Regions from separate parts of the Arthrobacter sp. CDRTa11 genome, predicted to be linked through region 1. Evidence: riboswitches for the same ligand, from Rfam matches in the RefSeq annotation. Region 1 holds a riboswitch; the other holds the start of a gene.
What was found. Region 1 has a riboswitch for S-adenosylmethionine ahead of F8G81_RS21925 (DUF1737 domain-containing protein). Riboswitches for the same ligand answer to the same signal wherever they lie in the genome.
Positions count from the first base shown of each region.

Region 1 (9,873 bases):
TGGGCATGGTGGACCAGGAACTGGTCGCCCTTCTCCGAAACGAAAAGTTCCACGTCCACCCCGCGCTGGGCTGCCGTGGTGATGGCGTAGAGCAGGGAATCGTCCGGCACAAAATACGGGCTGCAGATGGAGATGCGGTGCTGGGCGGAGTAGATCAGGGTGTTGAACAGCCGCAGGTTGTTTTCGGTGATGAACCCGGGGCCGCTGGGCACCACCTGCGCCGTCACCGTGCCGGGTTCGGGGTTGGACGGAAGCTGAAGCTGGTGCTCCAGGGACTCATCGGTTTCGCTGAGCCAGTCGGTGGCGAACACCACGTTGAGGGTGGTCACAATGGGGCCCCGCAGGCAGGCCATCAGTTCCACCCATTCGCGGCCGGCTTTGCGGTGCCTGGGGTTGTTGTAGGAGGGCTCGATCAGGTTCTGGGACCCGGTAAAGGCCAGTTCGCCGTCGATCACCATGATCTTGCGGTGGTTGCGCAGGTCCGGACGGCGCCACTGGCCGTGGATGGGCAGCAGCGGGAGCATACGCTTCCATTGGATCTTGCCGGCCCGGAGCCGCTTGAGCAGGCCACGGTAGCCCTTGATCCGGAGGGTGCCGATGTGGTCGAACAGGAGCCGGACTTCGACGCCGCGTTCGGTGGCCTCTTCGAGAGCGGTGAGCAGGTCATCGGTGATGTGGTCCGTGCTCATGATGTAGAACTCGGCATTGACGAACTTCTTCGCTTTCCGCACCGCCTGGGTCATGGCCAGGATCGAATCCGGGTAGCCGGGGATGAGCTCGACGGAGTTCCCATCCACCATGGGGAGCGAGCCAAGCCTCCGGTTCAGTTCCGCAGCTGAGGAAACCCATTCCGGCCCGGGGTAGTGGCTTTCGACGTCGGCCAGGGAGGAGATGCCGGCGCGCACCCTGTCGTTGACCTGCTCCTGCTGCTGGCGCCGACGGCTGGAGAGCTTGAAATTGCCGAACAGCAGAAACAGCACCAGGCCCACGAAGGGTACAAAGAAGATGACCAGCAGCCAGGCCATGGCCGTAGTGGGACGCCTGTTGCCGGGAATGATGCCCACCGCCAGCACCCTGATGACCAGGTCCGCAACGCTCAGCAGCACCACAAGCCACGTTGGCGAGGTACCCGCAAGCGACAACGGCCACAACACTCGAACCACCCCCAGGACTGTCTATGCCCTCCGGACGGATTCCGGCCAGGCAATGACCACAGCTTATCCGCGGCGGGCCGGACTAAGCTGAAGCCATGACTTCTCCTGCTTCCGTGGTGCTCGTTTTTCTTGACCCTGCCTTCCCGAACGGCCGGCTGGCGGACGCGTCCCAACCCCAGCTGATGGCCACGGACCAGGGTGCCACCCGCGGCGACGGAGTCTTCGAATCCATGCTGGCGGTGGGCGGCAAAGTACGTAAAGTCCAGGCGCACCTGAACCGGCTGGACAGCTCGGCCGTGGCCCTGGACCTGGACATTCCCGGGCAGGACCAGTGGCGGCGTGCCATCGAAACTGGTGTGGCTGAGCATCGTTCCCAGCATCCGGCAAGCACCCCGGCGGAGGACGAACTGGTGGTGAAGCTCGTTGTCTCGCGCGGCGTTGAAGGCGCATCCGGCCCAACATGCTGGGTACAGGTGTCACCGGTGGGTTCCCTCGGACGGCGCCAGCGTGAGACGGGCATCGACGTTATCCTCCTTGACCGGGGCTATGACAGTGACGCTGCCGAGCGCGCGCCGTGGCTCCTGCTGGGTGCCAAGACACTGTCCTATGCCGTGAACATGGCTGCGCTGCGGCACGCCCATAAGCAAGGCGCTGACGACGTCATTTTTACGTCCTCGGACGGACGTGTCCTGGAGGGACCTACGTCCACTGTCCTGCTGGCCCACCTGCAAACGTCCGACGACGGTGCCGGCGGCACCCGTACGGTGCGCCGGCTAATCACACCCCAGTTGGACAGCGGCATCCTCCCCGGGACATCGCAGGAAGCCCTTTTCAAGACCGCAGCAGCGGCAGGCTGGGAGCTCGGGTACGGCCCCCTGCAGCCGCAGGACCTGCTGGACGCCGACGCCGTCTGGCTGATTTCCAGCATCCGGCTGCTGGCGCCCGTCAACCACATCGACGGCCAGGAGATCGGCACGCCTGCCATCCAAAAGCAGCTGACCGCCGAGCTGAACGAACTGTTCGCCCGAATTCAGTAGCCGGATTTTCCTGAGGCCAAATGCGGGCCGGCTATGCGCCAGGGGATGCTCTCCAGCTGTACGGGTTTTCTGCCGGGCCGCCTCTTCGATGCTGGTCATAGCCCTGCTGCCAGGCTGTTCCAACGGCGGAGACCAGGCCTGCGAGGATCGGATAGTAGGGATGGTCCGGTCCGATGAAAAGCATCTCCTCCCGGGCCTGGTCGATCAGTGCTGGGATGGAATTCTCCGCGGTCATGCTGGGATGGTCGCACGAACTTTCGAATTTGGCACGTCCCCGCCGCAGGCGGGAAGACAGCGCAGGCGGGAAGACAGCGCAGGCCGGAAGATAGCAGGCGGAGTATGGCGCGGCCCGCAGGTATAGCCTGTGGGAGGGGAGGACAGATGGCAGTTCACAGCGCAGGAATCATGTTGTACCGGTGGAGCACCACAGGCCAGCCGGAGGTTTGGATTGCCCACATGGGCGGACCATTCTGGGCGCGCAAGGATGCCCGCGGCTGGTCCATTCCCAAGGGCGAATTTCCTGAAGATGAGGATCCGCTCACTGCCGCGTTGCGCGAGTTTGCCGAGGAAATGGGCGCTCCGGCACCGGACGCAGACTACCGCGAACTGGGCACCTTCCGGCAACCGTCAGGAAAGATCATCACGGCGTTCGCGGCAGAAGCGGACTTCCAGCCCGATCAGATCCTCAGCAATACCTTTCCGCTGGAATGGCCGAAGGGCTCCGGCGTTATCCAGGACTTCCCGGAGATTGACCACGCTGCATGGTTTCCCGAGACGGACGCCCGCGTGAAACTGGTCAAGGGCCAACTCCCCATCCTTGATGCCCTCCTCCGTGTCTTAGGCGAATCTGGAGGCCGCAAAGGGCGGCCGGTTGACCCGCCCGCCCTTTGATTCCCGCACGTTGACCAGAAACGCTACCGCGCCTGGAGGACGTTCCAGAGGATCAGGTCGTGGGCGTGCTTGGCTTTGTCGTCGCCGCGGAAATCGGCTTCCTTGACGCTGCCGCCGGTGTCGATGCCAATGCTTGAGGACGACGCGAAGCGGCCGAGCATCGATTTATTCGACAGCATCGAAACCGAGCGGATGTTCTTGTAAGGCACGGAAACGATGGCAACTTTGTTGCCCACGAAACTCTTGTCCTGCAGGATGATCCGCATGTTGGTGATGCCAACAAAACCGGTCCCCACACCGATGCAGTCGTACACGGCATAAACTGTCTCGCCCTGTAGCAGCCCGGCCCTGATCTGCTCCAGCTGTTCAGGCCGGTCATAGATAATTTGTGTCATTTGTGGATACTTCCTGAGACTTGGAGGCCGGCTATTCGCGCAGCGGGATGCCCCTGGCGTCCCGCTGGAAGTAGGTGGCACCTGCGAGGATCATGATTCCCTCCACCAGGCCCCAGACCGCGACGAGTCCAAGCGTGAAGATACCCAGAACGACTGTCAGCACCAGCTGAATAACGCCGATGGTGGTGTAGCCGAGGTAGAAGCGGTGGATCCCCAGTCCGCCGAGGAAGATGCCCAGCAGGCCTGCGGCGATCTTGGACTTCGGTTGCGGATAGCCGTAGGCCGGGTTGGGCATGGGAGGCTGCTGCGACATCTGCGGATACTGGCCCTGGTACTGCTGCGGCGCCGTTGGGGCCTGGTACTGGGGTGCCTGGTACTGCGGAGCCTGGTTCTGGTACTGCTGCGGCGCCGTTGGGGCCTGGTACTGGGGTGCCTGGTACTGCTGGGGTGCCGGCGGGAAATTCTGGTACTGCTGCGGAGCTGGCGCCTGCTCGGGGTATGCGCCGGCAGCAGGAGGGGCACCCACGTACGGGGCAGGCTGGTCCGGCGAGGGAAGTTCCGGCATGGACGGAACTGCGGGTTGTTCGGCGGGGGGCTGGGTCATGGTGGTGCCTTTCGATGGAGTGATGATGCAGCCCAGGGCTTCAGGGCAGCAGCTCACCGTCGGAAAACGGCATCCCCAAGAAAATCCATGTGCCGACATCATTCTGACCGATTGCCACGACATTTTGCCTGTATGTCAAGAAACGCCTGACCGCGCCAGCGTTGCTACCCGGCCGAGCGTCCCTGCCCGCGAAGACGAACGTGCTCTCACTGCATTTACAGGGCGCGGTGACGGGGATAAATTGTTAGTCCGGTGAGTGGCCGGATCTGGGCCGGCATATTTTCCGGGATGTCCCTATCCCTGCGATATGCCGGCGGCCAGCCGGCAAAGGACCAGCCATGAATCCCACCCCAAAACAGCCCGTAACTGACGACAGCATCAAAGTACGTCAGGTCAGCCATTATCAGTTCAGCTGGGTGGCAGGTGAGGCCACCAAACCAGGCACATGGACCCTCCAGCTGGTACTGGACCAAGGCGCCTGGGAGGAAGTGCTCACCCTGAGCGCTGACGACGCAGACAACCTCCAGGACCTGTTGACGTCGGCTGGAACTGTTTTTTATGACGTCAGCCGAAGGACCCTCATGTTTGGGACCACCGCTGTGGGTCAGTGACCGTTCCGAAAAATTCCATGGCCGCCGGTGCCGCTGACGCGTAGCATCGGCGGCATGGAACGTGTTCCTGAAAATACGGAATCAATCGAGGATTTTTTTGCCCGCTACATGCGGTACCTCACCGAGGGCAATATTGAAGGCCTCGTAAACATCTATAACTACCCTGCCCTGGCAGTAACGGCCGCAGGATGCCTGGCGGTGACCGAACCGCCACAAACCCGCGAGTTTTTCAGTCAAGGCCAGGAGTTCTACCGCTCCCGCGGAATACAGGGTGTGAGGGTCCGGGAGATCGTCACCGACGTTGAAGTTCCGGGCATCTGGATAGGGCACCTGGTCATGGAAAACCTTGACGACGGCGGCTCCCCCGTGAGCCTGGAACGGAACGCCTACCAGGTGGTGACGGCGCCGGACGGCGGCCGGCGGATCGCGGTGTCCACCCCGCTGGATCCAGTCCCCTCATAGGCCCGGCCCTCATGGGCAGGCCTTGCATAAGCCCGGCCTCGCAGGCGGGTCTGCCACGCAGACCTCGTTAAGAGCCCACCGCGTTACGATGAAGCTCAGGCGTGCAGGAACACTGCCTCCCCTTAAGGCAACAATGTTTCGACGCAGGAGCTACCCCCGAAGAGGTACGTTGCACCACATCGAGTCCTCGCAGTTACTGGGCAACATCCAGGTCCGGCTGCTCCACCGGGATGATGCGCCATTGCTGAGCCTGGCCTATGCCCGGAACCGGGCACACCTGGCGCCCTGGGAGCCGGCCCGTGCGGATGAGTTCTTCACCCCCGCACACCAGCTCGGACTCATCCACAGCAAGCTCGCCCAGCATTCAGTGGGGCAGGAAATTCCCTGGGTCCTGCTGGATGGCGGCCGGATCATCGGCGCCGTCACTTTGACGGGCATTGTCCGGGGGCCGTTCCTCAACGCCCATCTGGGGTACTGGGTGGACAAAGACTACAACGGCCAGGGGATAGGTTCCGCTGCCGTGATGTTCGCCGTGAACCATGCCCGCGCGGAGCTCGGCCTCCACCGGGTCCAGGCAGCCACCCTGGTCCACAACGGTGCATCACGGAAGATCCTGCGGCGGGCCGGCTTCCAGGAGATTGGCGTGGCCCCAGAGTATCTGCACATCGCCGGCAGCTGGCAGGACCACCTCCTCCACCAGTTGCTCCTGAACTAGCCCCGGCCATTTCCGGCACCAGATCCGAGAACCAAACCAGCGGAAGGCACCCATCATGAGCAACGAGGCCGTGAGCAGCGAAACTATGAGTAACGAGGCCCTGAAAGCTGACGCCCGTACCGCCGTCATCCTCGGCGGCGCCCGCACTCCCTTTGGACGTTTCCGGGGCAGCCTGGCCGCGCTGTCAGCCAGTGAACTGGGCGCACACGCCATCCGCAGCGCCCTGGAACGCACAGGCGTAGATCCCGGGCAGGTCCAGGCCGTGATCGTGGGCCAGGTCATCCAGGCAGGAGCAGGGCAAGGACCCGCCCGGCAGGCAAGCCTGGCGGCCGGCATTGGCTGGGACGTTCCCACGGTAACCATTAACAAGCTCTGCCTGTCCGGACTCACAGCAGTGATCGACGCTGCCAGGATGATCCGGGCCGGCGAGGCAGACTTCATCGTGGCCGGTGGCCAGGAATCCATGAGCAACGCCCCGCACCTATTTCAGGGCCTGCGCCACGGCGTGGCCATCGGCGACGCCCCGCTGGTTGATGCACTGAATTTCGATGCCCTGCAGGATCCCGTTTCCGGTGTTTTGCAGGGCGCCGCCACCGATGCAGGCAACGCCGAACGCGGAATCAGCCGGGCGGACCAGGACGAGGTTGCCGCCACGTCCCATCAGCGCTCGGAGGCGGCCAGGTCCGCCGGCCTGTTTGCTGCAGAGATCGCGCCCGTCAAAGTACCGCAGCGCCGCGGTCCCGCACTGATGGTGGATTCCGATGAAGGCATCCGTCCGGGTACGACGACGGAGGCACTGGCGGCGCTGAAGCCCGCCTTCTCCGCGGCGGCGTCAGCCACTATCACCGCCGGATCCGCCTCTCCACTCTCCGACGGCGCGGCCGCCGTCGTGGTTGCCAGCAAAGCCGCCGCGGAACGTGCCGGGCTCAGCTGGATCGCCGAGATCCGAAGCCACGGCCAGACCGCAGGCCCGGACGCTTCCCTGCATTCCCAGCCGTCGCGCGCCATCGAACGCGCCCTGGCAGCGGAAGGACTCGGCGTAGCTGACCTGGACCTCATCGAAATCAATGAAGCCTTCGCGTCCGTGATCATCCAGTCGGCCCGGGACCTGGGCGTCAGCACGGAGCGGATCAACGCCGAGGGCGGCGCCATCGCCTTGGGCCACCCCGTAGGCGCCTCAGGCGCACGGCTGGTGCTGCACCAGGCATTGGCTCTGCAGCGGCGTGGCGGCGGCACTGGGGTTGTGTCCCTCTGCGGCGGCGGAGGCCAGGGCGAGGCGCTCATCCTCAAGGCCTGAAAACTGCGGCGCGCCAGGCGCAAGGAACCCGGGAGGGACCCAGACGAACCGCGTTGATGGGTCAGCGCTTGCCGTACTTCCGGTGAACTGCCTGCTTGCTCACACCCAGGCACAGGGCGATCGCTTCCCAGGAGAGCCCGGCCTGGCGGGCGTTCCTGACCAGTGCAGCTTCGGCCCGCCCTACTTCCTTCTGCAGCTCCGCCACGGCATAGAGTGCCTCGGCAGGGCCCTTTCCATCCATCGATCCAACGAGTGTCTTCATTCGGTCCACCTCCACGGCGTCAACATTAGTTGACGATGCTCTGGCCGTCAACCTACGTTGACGCCTCAGGCTGGAGGAGCCTCAGGCTGGAGGAGCCGCGTGCACTGTGAGCGGGACCAGGCGGTGGGCGCAGGAGGCACGTTCCAGGCTCAGGGTGCCCGGGTCGGCCCTGTTGTTAACGCCGGTGTCATCACACCAGTCCACGCCGTACGGGACAGCGCTGACGCCGCCCTCTCCGGCAGCCATGGTGTCCGGAACGGTGAAGACAAAGGTGAAGGCGCCGTCGTCGGTCATGGGAGCGAGCTCCTCCAGGACCGTCTGCCCCGCAGCGTCCGTCACCGTAACCTGGATGCGCGCATCCGCGCCGTATAGCGCGTCGCAGGTAGTGTCCTGCGCGGAGACCGTCACCTGCCCGCCGGCCTGAACGGCCGACGGCGAGACAAAGTATTCCGGCGGCCCGCACGGCGGCGGGGCGAAGGGGTCCCGGCAGCCTGCCAGTGCAAAGGCAAGGGAGGCAACAGCCATCACGCCCGCGGTCAGGCGCTGCGCGCTCAGCACTGACGGCCTTCCCGCTGTTTCCCCACACAGTGTTTCCGTACAGAGCGTTTAGCCATATCCTGCTGTTTCCCCATACCGTGATTGTCCGGCATGGCGTTGGTTACGCAACATGACGACGGCGGCGGTGCGGGGCGGCGGGGCAGGTGTTACGTTTTTGGGCAGTAATGAGTACCGGCGCCAAGCCCTGACTGGCCGGTCGGCAACCCTCCTTTCGCGGCGGGGTGCCTCAGGTGAATACTCGGCATATCGAAAAATTCGAGCTGCAAGCGTGAGAGAAGGAGATCCGTCGTGACAGACGCACCTGCCACAGAAGAAAAGCTGTCCTACCGACTGATCACGGGGCCGGATGACCGCTCCTTCTGTGAGCGGATTTCAACCGCATTGGAGGAGGGCTACGTCCTGCACGGCAGCCCGGCCGCAACTTTTAACGGCAGCAGCGTGATCGTGGCGCAGGCCCTGGTCCTCCCGGCTGCGATCGCCTCCGCGGATGCCGCCGTCGCCACTGCCGTGGACGATCTCGAAACTGCCGGGGAAGAGCTCGAATTCGACGGCGAGGGCCACGCATGAGCTACGCAGGAGACCTCACCCCGCAGGAAGCTTGGACCAAGCTGGAGCAGGGCGCCATCCTGGTGGATGTGCGCACTGAGGGCGAATGGGCGCATATTGGCATCCCGGACACCAAGGCAACGGACAACGATCCCCTCTTCATCCAGTGGACGTTCCCGGGCGGCATCCCCAACCCCGATTTCATCACTGACCTGACACAACAGGCACCCGAGGACGCCGGCACCGAACTGGTGTTCCTGTGCCGCTCCGGGGCCCGGTCCATAGCTGCAGCCATCGCCGCCACCCAGGCAGGCTACACGTCCTACAACGTCCTTGAGGGCTTTGAAGGCGAGCCGGACCGCTACGGCGAACGCACCGTCAATGGCTGGAAGAACCGCGGCCTGCCTACGAATCTGGGAACGAACTAAGTGACATTCAACGAAGATGCCGCCGGCTGGAGCCCTGACACCCAGGCAGTCCGCGGCGGGCTGGACCGCACCAATTTCCAGGAGACCGCCGAGCCGGTCTTCCTGAACTCCGGGTTCGTCTACGAATCGGCCGCCGCCGCCGAACGCGCCTTCACCGGCGAGGACGAACGCTTTGTCTACTCACGCTACGGCAACCCCTCCGTAGCCACCTTCCAGGAACGGCTCCGCCTCCTCGAGGGCACCGAGGCATGCTTTGCGACGGCGTCGGGAATGTCCGCCGTTTTCACCGCCCTGGGTGCCCTGCTGGCTGCCGGTGACCGCGTGGTTGCGGCCCGCTCGCTGTTCGGTTCCTGTTTCGTGATTTTGAACGAGATCCTGCCGCGCTGGGGCGTGGAGACCGTCTTTGTGGATGGCCCGGACCTGGACCAGTGGCGTGACGCGTTGTCCCAGCCCACCACCGCCGTCTTCTTCGAGTCGCCGTCCAACCCGATGCAGGAAATCGTGGACATCGCGGCAGTCAGCGAACTGGCGCATGCGGCCGGTGCCACCGTCGTCGTCGACAATGTCTTTGCCACTCCCCTGCTGCAGCGCTGCGGCCAGCTGGGCGCGGACGTCATTGTCTACTCCGGCACCAAGCACATCGACGGCCAGGGCCGTGTCATGGGCGGGGCGATCCTGGGCACCAAGGAATTCATCGACGGCCCCGTGAAGCAGCTCATGCGCCACACCGGACCCTCGCTGTCCGCCTTCAACGCCTGGGTCCTCACCAAGGGGCTGGAGACCATGGCGCTGCGCGTCAACCACTCCTCCGCCACCGCCCTGAGGCTGGCCGAATGGCTGGAGCAGCAGCCTGCGGTCAGCTGGGTCAAATACCCGCTGCTGAAGTCCCACCCACAGTATGAGCTGGCCGCCA
Region 1 covers NZ_CP044532.1:4,792,309-4,802,181, forward strand. The annotation lists gene cls (cardiolipin synthase) at 1-1,151, opposite strand, end outside; gene F8G81_RS21870 (aminodeoxychorismate lyase) at 1,250-2,191, shown strand; gene F8G81_RS21875 (hypothetical protein) at 2,223-2,426, opposite strand; gene F8G81_RS21880 (NUDIX domain-containing protein) at 2,573-3,082, shown strand; gene F8G81_RS21885 (PH domain-containing protein) at 3,106-3,477, opposite strand; gene F8G81_RS21890 (TM2 domain-containing protein) at 3,509-4,081, opposite strand; gene F8G81_RS21895 (hypothetical protein) at 4,420-4,692, shown strand; gene F8G81_RS21900 (hypothetical protein) at 4,747-5,154, shown strand; gene F8G81_RS21905 (GNAT family N-acetyltransferase) at 5,324-5,869, shown strand; gene F8G81_RS21910 (acetyl-CoA C-acyltransferase) at 5,955-7,166, shown strand; gene F8G81_RS21915 (AsnC family protein) at 7,228-7,428, opposite strand; gene F8G81_RS21920 (hypothetical protein) at 7,510-7,986, opposite strand; SAM riboswitch class IV at 8,147-8,261, shown strand; gene F8G81_RS21925 (DUF1737 domain-containing protein) at 8,275-8,553, shown strand; gene F8G81_RS21930 (rhodanese-like domain-containing protein) at 8,550-8,960, shown strand; gene F8G81_RS21935 (O-succinylhomoserine sulfhydrylase) at 8,961-9,873, shown strand, end outside.

Region 2 (9,873 bases), 1.3 Mb from region 1:
GACAAGGCTGTCCGGCGAGTCGTGGATCAGGCAACGGGGGCCTAAGGACGCATGACCGGATCCATTGCCGCCCCTGCCCGAGACTCTTCCGAAACTGTGCCCCACTGGCCCGCCCCATTTGCCGCCAGGCCGGTCAACGCCACTGTTACGGTGCCGGGTTCGAAGTCCCTGACCAACAGGTTCCTGGTCCTGGCGGCACTGGCTGACGGCCCCTCCAGGCTGCGGGCACCGCTGCACTCGAGGGACTCCGCATTGATGATTGAGGCCCTGCGCCAACTCGGTGCCGGCATCACCGAGGTACCGGGGGACGGTGCCTTTGGGCCGGACCTCGAAGTGATTCCGCTGAGCCAGGACGCTCCCCCGGCTCGGACACAGATAGATTGCGGCCTCGCCGGAACCGTCATGCGGTTCGTTCCTCCGCTTGCCGCGCTTCGAAACGGCGAGAGCGTTTTCGACGGCGATCCGCACGCCAGGAACCGCCCCATGGGAACCATTATCGAAGCGCTGAAAGCCCTGGGCGTTGCGGTAGCAGCCGAGGACGGCGGCACTCCTGCCTCGTTGCCCTTCGTGGTCGAGGGCACGGGCGAAGTCCGCGGCGGACACTTGGTGATAGATGCCAGCGCGTCGTCGCAGTTCGTCTCGGCTCTGCTCCTGGTGGGAGCACGGTTTGCTGAAGGCCTGCACCTGGAGCACGTGGGCAAGCCAGTGCCAAGCCTTGACCACATCAACATGACGGTGGCCGTACTGCGAAGCGTGGGGGTTTCTGTGGATGACTCCGTCCCCAACCACTGGGTTGTCGCCCCGGGCCACATTCGGGCTTTCGACCAGCGCATCGAGCAGGACCTGTCCAACGCGGGCCCCTTCCTGGCCGCTGCCTTGGCATCCCGCGGAACGGTCCGCATCCCGAACTGGCCGGCCGGTACCACCCAGGTGGGCGACAAATGGCGCAGCATCCTGTCCGCAATGGGCGCCGAAGTCAGCCTGGCTGACGGCGTCCTGACCGTTACCGGCGGAGCTGGGATCCAGGGTGGCGACTTCGATGAAACCAGCGAACTTGCCCCGACTGTCGCCGCCCTGTGCGCCCTCGCCAGCGGGCCTTCCAGACTCACAGGAATAGCGCACCTGCGCGGGCATGAGACAGACCGGCTGGCGGGGCTTGTCACCGAAATCAACCGCCTCGGCGGCAATGCAGAAGAGACCAGCGACGGATTGGTGATCCGCCCGGCCAAGCTGCATGGCGGCGTCGTACATAGTTACGCAGACCACCGAATGGCCACAGCGGGCGCCATCCTTGGCCTCGCCGTGGAAGGCGTCGAGGTGGAGGACATCGCCACCACCGCAAAGACCATGCCGGACTTTCCTGCACTGTGGGCGGACATGCTGGCCCAGGGCCAGTCAACCGAGCCCCAGGGACCGGAGGGTTCCGTCGGTGGCACGCAGCACTGATTCTTGGGACGAGTCCGATGTCCGGATCCGTCCCAGCAAGAAGGGGTCCCGCCCGCGCACCAAGGACCGTCCCAGTCACGACGACGCTGTCACGGGACGCATCATCACGGTGGACCGCGGCCGGTATACAGCAGTGGTGGGTGAGGATTCGGGCGATGAGCGGGTGATCATCTCGGCAAGGGCCCGGGAATTGCGCCGTTCCCCCGTGGTTGCCGGAGATTTCGTCTCGCTGGTGGGGGATGTATCGGGGGAACCGGACACCCTGGCCCGCCTCGTCAAGATCCAGGACCGCAGGACACTCCTGCGCCGAAGCGCGGACGACACGGATCCGGTGGAGCGCGCAGTAGTGGCCAACGCTGATCAGCTGGTGGTTGTGGTGGCTGCCGCCAACCCGGAACCCCGCACAGGCTTTATCGACCGCGCCTTGGTAGCAGCCTACGACGCCGGGATTGACCCGCTGCTGCTGGTCACGAAGGCGGACGTGAAGGATCCTTCGGAGCTGTTGTCCAACTACGAGCACCTTGATTTCCCGGTGATCATCAGCCGCACGGCCGATTCCGAGGCGTCCGGCATCGACGCGCGTTCCGATGACGGACTGTCGGCCCGGCTGGACAGTAATGCCGTTGCCCAGCTCCGTGAACACCTCGATGGCAAGGTCACGGTGATGCTGGGGCATTCGGGCGTGGGCAAATCCACCATGGTTAATGCGCTGACAGGTGCCGAACGTGCCACCGGCGGCGTCAACGCGGTGACGGGGAGGGGGCGGCACACGTCATCGTCTGCCCTGGCCCTCAAACTGACTGACGCGCCGGCGGGCAGCTGGATCATTGACACTCCAGGGATCCGGTCCTTCGGCCTGGCGCATGTGGATCCGGACCGCATCCTCCGGTCATTCCCGGACCTCGAACCGGGAACAGACGCGTGCGAACGTGGCTGCAAGCACAACGCCGCCGCGGTCAACTGCGGCCTGGACGCATGGGTGGCCGAGGGCCACGCCGGCTCCACGGGTGCAGCCCGGCTTGCATCACTGCGGCGGTTGCTTGGCACTGATCCGCGGATGGAAGGCCAGGAAACCAAGGAACTCGGCAGCATGGGCTGACGTACGGCCAGCCGGAATCCGCTCACTGTTCGTCGGGTTTTTGCCGCTTTTCCTGCCTTCAGCGGACCGTGTCCGGGAGCGTCGGAACGGTTCGGGACGCCGATGTCCCCGCCCCTGCCTCGCTTTGACGGTAGTTTGGAACCATGATCCAACCCGCTTCGAGCTACAACGATGACTTGCGCCTGGCCCACGTGCTGGCCGACTCCGTGGACGACCAGACCATGAGCCGCTTCAAGGCCCTGGACCTCCACATCGAAACCAAGCCGGACCTGACGCCGGTCACAGATGCTGACAAGGCCGCTGAGGAAGCCATCCGAGGCCAGCTCTCCCGCTCCCGTCCCCGTGATGCCGTGCTCGGTGAGGAGTTCGGCAGCAGCGGACATGGTTCCCGCCGGTGGATCATCGACCCCATTGACGGCACTAAGAACTTTGTTCGCGGCGTCCCTGTCTGGGCCACACTCATCGCACTCGTTGACGAGGGCGAACCGGTGGTTGGCGTGGTCAGCGCCCCGGCGCTCGGTAAGCGCTGGTGGGCGGCCAAGGGCGCTGGAGCCTACATGGGCCGTTCCCTCGCCGCCGCCACCCGGCTCCGGGTATCGGACGTCTCGAAGCTCTCGGACGCGTCGCTGTCCTACTCCAGCCTGGGCGGGTGGAAGGAACGGGGCAACCTGGACGAGTTCCTGGAGCTCACTGAGGATGTGTGGCGGACCCGGGCATACGGCGACTTCTGGTCCTACTGCATGGTGGCCGAAGGGTCTGTGGACATCGCTTGTGAACCGGAGCTGAACCTTTACGACATGGCGGCGCTGGTGCCCATTGTGGTTGAGGCCGGCGGCCGGTTTACCTCCCTCGAGGGAGAGGACGGACCCTTCGGAGGCAACGCCCTGGCCACCAACTCCATCCTGCACTCGGAGGTCCTGAAGAGACTCAATCCCAGCCTGGACGATCTCCTGTCGTCCTGATCACCCGAATTATCAGCGGCGGACGCCTCCAAAAGGAGGCGTCCGCCGTCGTATCTTCGATGAGTAGGCCTATTTCAACGCCACGTAACAAAACCCTTAACATTCGGCCCGGCTTTTTCCCCGCCCGGCCCATGTCCTACGCTCTTAACAGGTCACGAGTGCCAGCGCTAAACCCCGGTTTGCTGGCCGGCAACCCTCCATTCGCGGTGGGGTGCCCCGGGTGACGACCAGGCCGGTCCGGAACGGATGCGGCAAGCGCGGATTCCCGGCACAGGGAGTCCTTTTCAGAGTGAGGTCTCTGTGACAACTGCCACCGTCTCCCCCAATACCGCTGCCCAGGCACGGCCCGGCACATCAACAGCACTGTCCGCTGATCGCCTTGCCATCGCCGGGCGTCCCCTTTCCGCCGTCACCGGAGCGGAGATCCAGGCTCCCCTGATCCAGGGCGGGCACGCCAGGTACGCCAACCTGGACTATGGTGCTTCGGCGCCGGCCCTCTCCGTGGTTTCTGCCTACCTCAACGAGATCCTGCCGTTTTACGCGAGCGTCCACCGTGGTGCCGGCTACGCATCCCAGATCAGCACTTCGGTTTATGAGAACTCACGCAGCATCGTCAGGGACTTTGTTGGCGGCCGTCCGGATGACTCCGTCATCTTCACCCGTAACACCACTGATTCCCTGAACCTGCTGGCCGGCTGCCTTCCGGCCACCGACGGGCGCAACCTGGGCGACGTCCTGTATCTCGACATCGAACACCATGCCAACCTCCTGCCGTGGCAGGGAGTCCCGCACCGCAGTGTCGTCGCCGCCGACACCCTCACCGGTACCGTCGAGGCTATCCGTGCCGAGCTGGAACAGGGCGGGGTGAGCCTGCTGGCCGTCACCGGTGCGTCCAACGTCACCGGCGAGATCCTGCCCATCCGGGCACTGGCGGCACTGGCCCACGAGCACGGCGCCCGCATCGTGGTGGACGCCGCACAGCTTGCACCGCACCGGCGGATCGACATCGCCGCTGACGACGTCGACTACCTGGCCTTCTCCGGCCACAAGCTCTATGCGCCCTTTGGGTCAGGTGTCCTGGTGGGCCGCCCGGACTGGCTCGACGCCGGCACTCCCCACCTGGCGGGCGGCGGCGCTGTCCGGGAAGCCAGGCTGGATGGCGTGAGCTGGGCCACCGGCCCGGCCAGGCATGAAGGCGGCTCCCCCAACGTCCTGGGCGCAGCCACTCTTGCCCGCGCCACCCAGGTCATCGCCGCCTTGGACCAGAACCGCTGGCATGCCCATGAGTCCGCCATCAGGTCCTTCCTGGTGGAAGGCCTTGAGAAGATCGACGGCGTCACAGTCCACCAGATCTTCAAGGACACCGACCCCGAGACCGATACCATCGGCGTCGTGAACTTCTCCGTTGCCGGCTATGACGCGGGACTGGTGGCTGCCTATCTGTCCGCCGAGCACGGCGTCGGCCTCCGTGACGGCCGTTTCTGCGCCCACCCCTTGCTCAAACGCCTTGGTCTTCCTTCCGGCTCCCTCCGGGCCAGCTTCGGACTGGGATCCCGCCTCGAAGACGCCCAACGGCTGCTGGCAGGCATCGAGGAACTGCGACGCACCGGCCTGGGCTGGGACTACGTGGTGGACGCCGGCCGCTGGGTCCCCGCCAATGACACCCGGACTTACCCGTCGTGGGCGCCGAACACCCCCGGCACCGCGGGCGCCGCTCCCTGCATCGAAGACTGACTGCGCCCAAGACTGAACTGCATCTGAGACTGACCTGCGCCCAAGACTGAAGTGCACCCCTTTCAAAGGTCCGGCGTGAGGCCTGCTGGAGGCCTGGTTCGTCGGTACGCGCCCGTGCGGTAAATTCGAAAGATACCCAAGGGCATCAGGCGAAGGAGGCCGCGCGTGGCACGGGGTGGCCCCAAACTTGACCACGGACGCCGTCGGGAACTCGCACAGAGCTTCCAGGACGGCGGCGAGCACTACCAGCGCGTCCGGCCCGGGTATCCCGCGGACTCAGCTGACTGGCTGATTCCCGTCGGGGCCCGGGATGCCGTTGACGTGGGTGCAGGGACTGGCAAGTTCACGGCCTTGCTGCTGGAGCGCGGCCTGGCCGTTTCAGCGGTGGACCCTTCCGCCGACATGCTCAAGCAACTGGCGATCCACTATCCACAAGTGGCGGCAAAGCAGGGTACAGCCGAGTCAACAGGTATGGCGAGCGGCTCCTTCGACGTCGTCAGCGTTGCCCAGGCCTGGCATTGGTGTGACCCGCTGCCAGCCAGCACGGAACTCGCACGGATTCTTCGTCCCGGTGGGACACTCGGCCTTATCTGGAACCAGCTGGACACGTCCATACCGTGGGTCCACCGGCTCTCACGGATCATGCACGCCGGAGACGTCTACAAGCCGGAATTCCGTCCTGTGGTGGGGTCTGAGTTCCAGGGGCTCGAAAGCCATGTGACACGGTGGGAAGACCGGCTCAGCACGGCGGACATCATTGAACTGGCCAAATCCCGGAGCTATTTCCTGAGGGCGGGTGAGGCCACCCGGAGTAAGGTCCTCGCCAATCTCGACTGGTACCTGCACGAGCATTTGGACCACACCGCCGGTGCTGGGCTGGGACTGCCTTACCTGACGCTGACCTGGCGGGCCATCAAGGCATGACGCCGGCTGACCACCGGGTAGGCTTGGTACCGTGAAGACCAGCGCGCCCTCCTCCTCGATCGAGGACTACGTCAAGGTCATATACTCCTTCACGGAGTGGCAGGACAAGCCCATCACGTCCTCCCAGCTCGCCCAGCGCCTGGGGGTGGCAAATTCCTCGGTTTCGGAAATGGTCCGCAAACTCAAGGACCAGGGCCTGGTGGACCACAAGCCGTACAGTGCCATCACCCTGACTCAGGACGGGGTACGGTTGGCCCTGTCCATGGTGCGGCGGCACCGACTAATCGAGACCTACCTTGTCCAGCAGCTGGGGTACAGCTGGGATGAGGTCCACGATGAAGCCGAACTGCTGGAGCACGCGGTCTCGGATACGTTCATTGAGCGCATGGCGGCCAAGCTGGGCAATCCCCAGCGCGATCCCCACGGGGACCCCATTCCTACTGCGGACGGAACCGTGCTGATGCCACCGGCCCGCCTGATGAGCGAGCTGGATCAGGGCCACACCGGCAGGATCACCAGGATCAGCGATGAGAACCCCGACCTCCTGCGGTACCTCTCCGCCCAGGAAATCGACCTGGACGCCGATGTTGAGGTTGTAGGCCGTAAACCCTTCGGCGGGGCCCTTGTGGTGCGGATCCGTTCTGCGGGCAGGAAACAGGAATATGACCTCACCGACGAAGTGACGTCAGCCCTCTGGGTGCACAGCGACCACCCCCACCCTGGCTGCGTCCTCGAGGACCGCTGAGTGAACCAGGCCGCCGGCAGCATGCCGAATTGGCGCGCGTGGCTGGCAGTGGCAGCAGGTGGCCTGGTGGGAACGGAAGTTCGCTACGGCCTGGGCCTTGCCTTCCCTGACGCTCCCGGAGCCATTCCGTGGGCCACACTCTTGATCAACGTTTCCGGGAGCTTTGTGCTCGCGGCACTGACCACCTTCTGGATTGCACGCCCTCACACTGCCTTCTGGCTCAGGGCCGGCATAGGCCCCGGGCTGCTGGGCTCGTTCACTACCTTCTCCGCTGTGGTATTCGCCATTGACCAAATGGCGCGGGCCGGCCAGCACCCAGCATGGATTGCCTACCTTGCCCTCTCCCTGATACTTGGACTGGGCGCCGCAGCAGCAGGTTGGCGCACAGGCAAGGTCCTTGCCGACAGGAAGGGGGCGGTTACATGATCGCCGCAGGGCTCGTCGGAGTGTTGGGTGTCCTGGGCGCGCTGCTGCGCTTCGCGGCCGATAGCTGGTTCGCACACCATGCTGCCCGCCGCCCTGTCACCACGGTGGGTGGAACACCGCGCCACTGGCCTTGGGCAACGTTGCTGGTTAATGTCACAGGCTGCCTCATTATCGGGCTGTCCATCGGTATCACCGGACGGCTGGGACTTCCCGCCGACTGGCACACCGCCGTGGCCACAGGTTTGGCGGGAGGGCTCACCACCTTCAGTTCCTGGACCACGGCCACGGTCCGGCTCCTGAGCGAAGCGCGGTTCACGGCGGCCGGACTGAACCTGGGCGGGAACCTCGTTGCGGGCTTCGCCGCCGCGGCCCTGGGCATTGCCCTGGTGACCTGGCGCTGACCGGTCCGGATCACCGGTTTGGCAGTGTCCCGTATCGTTGACTGTGATGATTAGCAGACGCGACGCGGCAATTGCCCTTGATGTACCTATGGAAATGGCCCAGCGGCATGGAGTCCCCAAGTGGCTGTCCGAAGCGGACCTGGGTGAGATCCTGGACAACCCACCACCGTGGCTTGTCCAGTCACGCGCCAACAGAACGGGCAAACGTCCGGTCTGGGTCCATTTGGAGTGCGCCGTCTGTGGGTATGAGGAAGCGGCACGGCCCAAGAAATGGTGGCCCGACTTCACCTACGTCACCTGCGGCCACCATGCTCCCAGCGAGCTGCCGCCCCCTCGTCCTGGCTTCGTCCGGAGCGAGTTCGACGGCGTCGGGACCCGTTTTGTGGGCATCGCTGACGTTTCCGTTCCGGACTGAGACCCGCCGCTTCCCGTCAACCCGCCAACCTACCCGTTCGCGGCCATTTCTTCAGGGACAGCCACGAGATCCATTTCCTTGCCATCGCGCAGGACGGCGATCTGAAGAGGCTGGCCGATAGCATCCGCGAAGAGCAGTTTTTGAAGGCTTTCGGCATTGCTGACCCGACGGTTTCCCGCCGTCAGGATAAAGTCGCCGGCCTGGATGCCCGCCCTGTCTGCGGGAGAACCTGCCAGCACCTCAACTACCCTCAGACCGTCGCGTTGCCCGGTCCTGACCACTGCACTGGCATTGAGCCGGATAGGTGTGCTGACCACGCCGAGGTAGGCCCGCCGCACACGGCCATCTGTCAGGAGTGCGGAGATGATGCGGCGGGTGGTGGCATTGATAGGAACAGCCAGGCCCAACCCTGCACCTGCCACCGCCGTGTTGATGCCCACGATCCGGCTATGGGTGTCTGCCAGGGCGCCGCCCGAGCTGCCTGAATTCAGGGCAGCGTCCGTTTGGATGACATCCTCGATGACCCGCCGGTTGCCGCCTGACCACACCGGAATCGCCCGGCCCAGGCCGCTGACCACACCGGCTGTCACGGAACCTGCCAGTCCCAGCGGATTGCCAACGGCCACTACCAACTGCCCTACCCGCAGGGACTCGGCGTCGCCGAACTCTGCCGGGGCTACTTTCGGCGCACGGCCGCGGATCACTGCAAGGTCGGACAGGGGATCCACTCCCACGAGCTCAAGCTCGGTCCGGCTGCCATCCGCGAAGACTGCATGCCCGTGATGTGTTCCGGCTACTACATGGGAGTTTGTGAGGAGGTAGCCGTCCTCAGTGAAGAGCACGGCTGATCCCGCTCCAAACCTGAACCTGCCATTTCGGCGGTTGCCGGTCATTTCAATGGCTGCAACGTGGGGAGTGACAGTTTCGGCCACCCGCATCACGGTTTTTGAGTAAGAGTCCAGGAGACCGTCGTCGGACTCTGGAGGATCGGGCACTGCTGGATTGGGCACTGCTGGATTGGGCTCCCGCGCCGGGTCCATGGCGCACCTCCTGCTCTTGCTGCCTCCCGGCTTCGGATGCTGGACTGGCGCCGGGTCCTACAGTGGACAACGATCGACGGCCCGGCCATAGTCCCTCCACCGCTACGCCGTTGGTGAACGCCGTCAGGGGGCTTCCCGGCCGTGCCGCGCGGGTGTAGCAAGCGGCTGTATCAATCGGCCGTGCCGAGCGGCCGTGCCAACGGAATGTGCCGACGGGCTCTGCCGACGGAGTGTGCCAGGTGGCCGAACAGAGCCCCGCAGTGCCGCGCGGAGCGAAGCGGCGCTGGAAATGCTGCTGGGATCGTTCCTGCTGGGGCAAGAAAATGGCCCCTATTTCTAGGGGCCAGCTTCTGTGGAGATGGGGGGAATTGAACCCCCGTCCGATGTCGTGTTGTCAGGGCTTCTCCGGGCGCAGTTTGCGTCGGATTTTCTCGGCCCCAGCTATCTTGCAAACAAGTAGCTGATCCGGGCCCAGTCATCTAAGAGTCCCGTTCACCCCGATGACGGAGGTAAACAGCAGTGGCTATCTAAATGACGCCAGGATCCGGGGCAATAGCAACCTCGGGCTGACGGACTGTCTTACTGCTTAGGCAGCAAGAGCGAAGTCAGTGCGCTTGTTTTCGGCACTTATTGGTTTGCAGACAGCGTTTACGAGATAATTCTGCATCCTCGGCCCGCTTC
Region 2 covers NZ_CP044532.1:3,453,732-3,463,604, forward strand. The annotation lists gene F8G81_RS15570 (DoxX family protein) at 1-45, shown strand, start outside; gene aroA (3-phosphoshikimate 1-carboxyvinyltransferase) at 52-1,446, shown strand; gene F8G81_RS15580 (ribosome small subunit-dependent GTPase A) at 1,430-2,545, shown strand; gene hisN (histidinol-phosphatase) at 2,689-3,507, shown strand; SAM riboswitch class IV at 3,658-3,771, shown strand; gene F8G81_RS15590 (aminotransferase class V-fold PLP-dependent enzyme) at 3,808-5,241, shown strand; gene F8G81_RS15595 (class I SAM-dependent methyltransferase) at 5,407-6,165, shown strand; gene F8G81_RS15600 (metal-dependent transcriptional regulator) at 6,197-6,910, shown strand; gene F8G81_RS15605 (fluoride efflux transporter FluC) at 6,932-7,336, shown strand; gene F8G81_RS15610 (fluoride efflux transporter FluC) at 7,333-7,737, shown strand; gene F8G81_RS15615 (hypothetical protein) at 7,784-8,152, shown strand; gene F8G81_RS15620 (S1C family serine protease) at 8,182-9,192, opposite strand; RNA gene ssrA (transfer-messenger RNA) at 9,543-9,873, opposite strand, start outside.
Region 2: linked by a shared signal. The riboswitch ahead of F8G81_RS15590 (aminotransferase class V-fold PLP-dependent enzyme) and the one ahead of F8G81_RS21925 (DUF1737 domain-containing protein) in region 1 are both predicted to bind S-adenosylmethionine.